Arthrobacter crystallopoietes: one gene and its partner. Each later gene encodes a partner of the first gene's protein in a complex. Links are inferred from orthologs where the notes say so. Each region holds a gene or a part of one and is shown on either strand. Other genes may lie near its edges.

Region 1 (3,034 bases):
CGGCCAAAGCCGGCAAACCGCGGGCATGTGGCAGCCGCGCTCCTTCATCATCAACGACGACGGCGCAGGACCGGACATCATCCTGCAGATCAAAGGCGCTGCCAGCGATGTGAACATTGTTGAAGCGCAGGGAAGGGAAGGCTCGCAATGAGCACTGAATCCAACAACGGCGGCATCACCGGACCGAGCACGGGAACCATTGTCTGGGGCCTGATCGCGATAGCAGTGGGCCTGCTGGTCCTGCTCAGTGCGCTCTGGGACATCAGCTTCAACGTCGGCCACGTCCTGATTGCCCTGCTGATCGGTTCCGGCATCGCGCTGGTGGCCGGGGGCATCTGGAGCGTGCTGCGCAACAAGGACAATTCGGCCGAGGCCGACGACAAGTGACAATCAGTCCCAAACACGAAAGCATTGATCCCATGGACACCCTTTACAAGACTCTCCGTTCCATCCCGGTCCGCCGCGGCCCCAACCGCTGGGTAGGCGGTGTCTGCGGCGGCATTGCCGACAAGTTCGGCTGGGACGCCACCGTGGTCCGCATCGTTACCCTGTTGCTCTTCCTCTTTCCCGGTATCGGTGTCGCCGCCTATCTGGTGGCCTGGCTGCTGCTGCCCAAGTATGACGGCAGCATTGCCCTGGAGAAGTTGCTCCAGAGCAAGGGCATCCGCCGCCGCTGAGCGCAGTCATCGCCGGCTGCTGCCGCTGGCTTTCGCCGCCAGCTCCTGCCCCAATACGGCCGAATGAAGGTCCCCGCGAGATCCGCCGCGGGGGCCTTCTGCTTTTCCGGTGCGGCGATTTTTTACCTTTGCGGCAGGCGCATGCAGCGTCAGGGGTGCCCTCGCCGGTGGAGTTGCCTAGAATCGAAGGGAGCCCGACGGTGCGCTCTGGAGACGATCGGCAATTCCCGCGACGAAAGTTGGACCTGAGTGAAAATCGGCATCATGACCAGCGGCGGCGACTGCCCCGGCCTGAACGCTGTGATCCGCGGCGTCGTGCTCAAAGGCATCAAGTCCTATGACCACGAGTTTGTCGGCTTCCTCGACGGCTGGCGGGGTGTGGTCGAGGGCGACATTATCGACCTGCCCCGCCATCGCGTGCGCGGCATTTCCAAACAGGGCGGCACCATCCTGGGCACATCCCGCACCAATCCCTATGACGGGCCCAACGGCGGTCCCGAGAAGATCGCGGCCACGCTGGACCGCCTGGGTGTGGATGCGCTCATCGCCATCGGCGGCGAAGGGACCCTGGCGGGCGCGCGGGAACTGACGGACGCGGGCCTGCCGATTGTCGGAGTCCCGAAGACCATTGACAACGACCTTGACGCCACGGACTACTCGTTCGGTTTCGACACCGCCGTCCAGATCGCTACCGAGGCCATCGACCGGCTGCGCACCACCGGCGAATCGCACCACCGGTGCATGATCGCCGAGGTCATGGGCCGCCATGTCGGTTGGATTGCCCTGCACGCCGGCATGGCCTCCGGCGCCCATGCCATCCTCATCCCGGAGCAGAAGGTGACCACCGCCCAGGTCGCCGAGTGGGTCCGCGAGGCCCACGACCGCGGGCGCGCCCCCTTGGTAGTGGTGGCCGAAGGCTGGGTTCCGGAAGGCGACGCCGAGCCCTGGGCCGAGCGCGGCACGGACGCTTCCGGCCGTCCCCGGCTGGGGGGCATCGGTGAACACCTCGCGCCGGAAATCGAGGCCCTGACCGGAATCGAAACCCGGGCCGCGACCCTGGGGCACATCCAGCGCGGCGGCGTCCCCTCCGCCTACGACCGCGTCCTGGCCACCCGGCTCGGCATGGCTGCCGTCGACGCCGTTTCGGACAAGCGGTGGGGAACCATGGTCTCCCTGCACGGCACTGACGTCGTCGTTGTTCCGTTCGAAGAGGCGCTGGGAAACCTCAAAACCGTGCCGCAGCACCGTTACGACGAGGCCGCAGTTCTCTTTGGCTGAGCCTGTGGGGAACTGTGTAGATATAGGGTGGCAAACATGAAACTGGACTCGGGCACCGCGGATATTGTGATGCTGGCTTGGGCACGTATGCTCGGCTTCGAGGATTCCGCCTTCGCGTCGCCGTCGGGCCGGTTGACCCGGATAGATAACGACGCCGACACCCTCACCTTTGTGCGGCTGTTCGGCAGATCGGCACTGGTCGGTCCGGAATGGGCCGTTGAGGCCGCGGCAGGCCATTCCGACGCCGAGCTGGCCGAGTACCAAACGCTGCTCCAGCTGACCAAGGGCCACGGCGGCCACGGCCTGGGCAAGTCCCAGCTGTACTTCGCCGATGACCTCCCGATGGTCCAGCCGGACGAAGAAGTCACGGTTTCCACCGCCGTTCAGGAGGCCTCCCGGCTGGAGTCGCTGTGCCCGCCGGATGACATCCACGAGGTGGCCCTGTCCGCGATGGACAAGTCCTTTGTCCTGGTCAATGGAACGGAACCGATTGCCGGTTCCGGCTATAAGGAGTGGCAGCAGATCCTGGGCCATATCGGTGTGCTGACCGCGCCGAGATACCGCCAGCGCGGTATCGGAACCTTGATCGGGGCCATAGCCGGCCACGAGGCACTCACGGCCGGACTCATCCCGCAATGGCGCTGTCACGAAACGAACGAGGCCTCACGGGCCACCGCACTGGCACTCGGCTTCATCGAATCCGGCACGCAGACCTCTGCGCACCTGCAGACAAGGGGCCAGGACTAATATCCCGGCCCTTGCCTGCACGGCGGGGCCACGGGACCATGGGTCAGCGCGGTCCGCCGCGCAGCAACCCCTTGGGCCGGCCTACTACCGAGCCGGCGTCCGGCGCCACGATGACCTCTTGGGCAGCGTCGTACTGCGAGTCCCCGTCTACCACCAGCAGCTGGGTCTCCGGGTCCACGGAGCGCTTAATGACGGCCAGCGCCACCGGGCCCATCTCGTAGTGCAGTGCCGCGGACGTTACCGTCCCGACCTTGCGGTCCCCGAGCCGGACTTCGCTGCCGGCGGCGGGGAGGGTATGCTGCGAACCGTCCAGCTGCAGGAAGACAAGGCGG
Region 2 (3,157 bases), 1.4 Mb from region 1 along the record:
TGAAGATGCACAAGCATGACCACCACACCCGCCGCGGCCTGATGGCCCTGGTTGGTCGTCGCCGCCGCATGCTGGCTTACCTGCGCGAGACCGACATCACGCGCTACCGTGCGCTCATTGAGCGTCTCGGCCTGCGCCGCTAGTCTGCTGTGAAGGCGGCTCTTTCTGAACTGCTGAAGGCATAGGAAAGAGCCGCCTTCGCTTTGCATGGCGCAAATCCACCGGCCGGATCCGGCAGGTGGGCAACCATAATAGAAAACAGGAGTGACCGGCGTCGTAAGCATTCGCGGTCCTCGGTAGTGATTTCCGGGAGTGGACGGTGCAGCAATGCGCAGCCGCCCGGGGGTCTCGATCGAAGACCGGGTGTTGACAGGCCCCAGGGCCAGCCGCAGGCGCTTCCCACCGAGGGAAGCACGCAAGTCTGGGCCGATGCTGGTCACCTCCGACACCACAGAAACGGAGGTGACTCTCTTGGAGGGTCCCGAAATTCAGTTCTCGGAAGCGGTCATTGATAATGGCCGTTTCGGCAAGCGCGTTATCCGGTTTGAAACCGGCCGCGTTGCACAGCAGGCCGCCGGCTCGGCGATGGTCTACATCGACGAAGACACCGCACTGCTGTCCGCCACCACCGCCGGCAAGTCCCCGCGCGAGGGCTTTGACTTCTTCCCCCTGACGGTGGATGTCGAAGAGCGCATGTACGCTGCCGGCCGCATTCCCGGATCATTCTTCCGCCGCGAAGGCCGCCCGTCCACGGAAGCCATCCTGGCCTGCCGCCTGATGGACCGCCCGCTGCGCCCGGCCTTCGTGAAGGGCCTGCGCAACGAGGTGCAGATCGTTGTCACCGTCCTGGCGATCAACCCGGACGTGCTGTACGACGTTGTCGCGATCAACGCGTCCTCCATGTCCACCCAGCTCTCGGGCCTGCCGTTCTCCGGCCCCATCGGCGGCGTGCGCGTAGCGCTGATCGAAGGCCAGTGGGTTGCTTTCCCGAAGCACACCGAACTGGAGAAGGCCGTCTTCAGCATGGTTGTCGCCGGCCGTGTCGCCGGTGACGACGTCGCCATCATGATGGTGGAGGCCGAAGCTACGGACAACGCCTGGCAGCTGATCAAGGAAGAGGGCGCCCCCGCCCCGACCGAAGAGGTTGTGGCCGAGGGTCTGGAAGCGGCCAAGCCGTTCATTAAGTCCCTGTGCGACGCCCAGGCCCAGCTGGCCGCGGCCGCTGCCAAGCCGACCGTCGAGTTCCCGGTCTTCAAGGATTACGAGGACGACGTGTTTGCTGCCGTGGAAGCCGCTGCTGCCACCAAGCTGACCGAGATCTTCTCGATCGCCGACAAGCAGACCCGCAACGATGCTGCGGACGACTTCAAGGCAGAGATCGTGGCACAATTCGGTGGGTCGGAGGAAGCCCAGTTCGCCGGACGCGAGAAGGAAGTCTCGGCTGCCTTCAACTCCGTCACCAAGCAGGTCGTCCGCCAGCGCATCCTGAAGGACCAGGTCCGCATCGACGGCCGTGGCCTGACGGACATCCGCACGCTGACCGCTGAGGTGGAGGTTCTGCCCCGCGTACACGGTTCGGCCATCTTCGAGCGCGGCGAAACCCAGATCATGGGTGTCACCACGCTGAACATGCTCAAGATGGAACAGCAGATCGACTCGCTGTCGCCGGTAACGCGCAAGCGCTACATGCACAACTACAACTTCCCGCCCTACTCCACCGGTGAGACCGGCCGCGTCGGTTCGCCGAAGCGCCGCGAAATCGGCCACGGTGCCCTCGCCGAGCGCGCCTTGGTTCCGGTGCTGCCCTCGCGTGAAGAATTCCCGTACGCCATCCGCCAGGTCTCCGAAGCCCTTAGCTCCAACGGCTCCACCTCGATGGGCTCGGTCTGCGCCTCGACGCTGTCCCTGCTCAACGCCGGTGTGCCGCTGAAGGCTCCGGTTGCCGGCATCGCCATGGGCCTGGTTTCCGACCAGGTCGACGGCGAGACCCGCTACGCCGCGCTGACCGATATCCTCGGTGCCGAAGATGCCTACGGCGACATGGACTTCAAGGTTGCCGGTACTGCCGAGTTCGTCACCGCGATCCAGCTCGACACCAAGCTCGACGGCATTCCCGCCTCGGTTCTGGCCGCTGCGCTGAAGCAGGCCCGCGAAGCCCGCCTGCATATCCTGGGCGTGCTCGAGGCCGCGATCGATACCCCGGACGAACTTTCCGAGTTCGCTCCGCGGATCATCTCGGTCAAGATCCCCGTGGACAAGATCGGCGAGGTCATTGGCCCGAAGGGCAAGATGATCAACCAGATCCAGGAGGACACCGGCGCCGATATCTCCATCGAAGATGACGGTACCGTCCTGATCGGCGCGACCGACGGCACGTCCGCCGAAGCAGCCCGCTCCGCCATCAACGCCATCGCGAACCCGCAGGTTCCCGAGGTGGGCGAGCGTTACCTGGGCACGGTTGTAAAGACCACCACGTTCGGCGCCTTCGTGTCGCTGACGCCGGGCAAGGACGGCCTGCTGCACATCTCCGAGCTGCGCAAGCTGGCCGGCGGCAAGCGCGTGGACAATGTCGACGACGTTGTCTCCGTAGGCCAGAAGGTCCAGGTCGAGATCACTAAGATCGACGACCGCGGAAAGCTCTCGTTGTCTCCGGTTGTTGCCGACGAGGCGGCCGGCGACGAGGCTTCCAGCGAGGATGTCCTGGAGCCGGCGGAAGGTTCCGCAGAGTAAATGCCTGAAGCATTTGGCAACGAACTCCCCGCTGCAGAGTCACGCTCTGCGGCGGGGAGTTCCGCTATGTCCCGAGGAATCCATTTGCCGCTATCCGCCACGGAAGGCCATACGGACGCCACCGATCTTGGCGGGTCCGATCCCACGTTGATCCATGGGGATCCGGGCGGCTCCGTGGTGCGGCGTTCCGTACTTCCCGGCGGCGTCCGCGTGCTGACGGAAGCGATGCCCGGGCAGCGTTCGGCAACCATTGGCTTCTGGGTTGGCGTCGGCTCCCGGGACGAGGCGGAGGGCCAGCACGGTTCGACGCACTTCCTGGAGCACCTGCTGTTCAAAGGAACGAAGCGGCGCACAGCGCTTGAGATCGCATCGGCTTTTGATGAGGTCGGCGGGGAATCCAATGCCGCGACGGCCAAGGAAAACACCT

What was found. The genes of interacting proteins can lie anywhere in the genome.
Region 2: J5251_RS19175 (region 1) and J5251_RS12895 share a complex: the UniProt entries of both Bacillus subtilis proteins name them as parts of the possible RNA degradosome complex. The link is inferred for Arthrobacter crystallopoietes from one-to-one orthologs.

The regions. Positions count from the first base shown.
Region 1 is NZ_CP072014.1:4,169,801-4,172,834, forward strand. The notes cover bases 63-2,940. They hold J5251_RS19175 (6-phosphofructokinase), read left to right. Parts: upstream 63-926; coding sequence 927-1,955; downstream 1,956-2,940. Other genes in these bases: J5251_RS19160 (PspC domain-containing protein), read left to right, coding at 63-151; J5251_RS19165 (hypothetical protein), read left to right, coding at 148-387; J5251_RS19170 (PspC domain-containing protein), read left to right, coding at 420-677; J5251_RS19180 (GNAT family N-acetyltransferase), read left to right, coding at 1,992-2,702; J5251_RS19185 (YgfZ/GcvT domain-containing protein), read right to left, coding at 2,746-2,940. Outside these bases: more of J5251_RS19160, read left to right, coding at 1-62; more of J5251_RS19185, read right to left, coding at 2,941-3,034. UniProt on the Bacillus subtilis protein: Catalyzes the phosphorylation of D-fructose 6-phosphate to fructose 1,6-bisphosphate by ATP, the first committing step of glycolysis.
Region 2 is NZ_CP072014.1:2,804,065-2,807,221, forward strand. Bases 100-3,100 are described here. They hold J5251_RS12895 (polyribonucleotide nucleotidyltransferase), read left to right. Parts: upstream 100-471; coding sequence 472-2,730; downstream 2,731-3,100. Other genes in these bases: rpsO (30S ribosomal protein S15), read left to right, coding at 100-143; J5251_RS12900 (M16 family metallopeptidase), read left to right, coding at 2,797-3,100. Also shown: more of rpsO, read left to right, coding at 1-99; more of J5251_RS12900, read left to right, coding at 3,101-3,157. UniProt on the Bacillus subtilis protein: Involved in mRNA degradation. Catalyzes the phosphorolysis of single-stranded polyribonucleotides processively in the 3'- to 5'-direction. Necessary for competence development in Bacillus subtilis.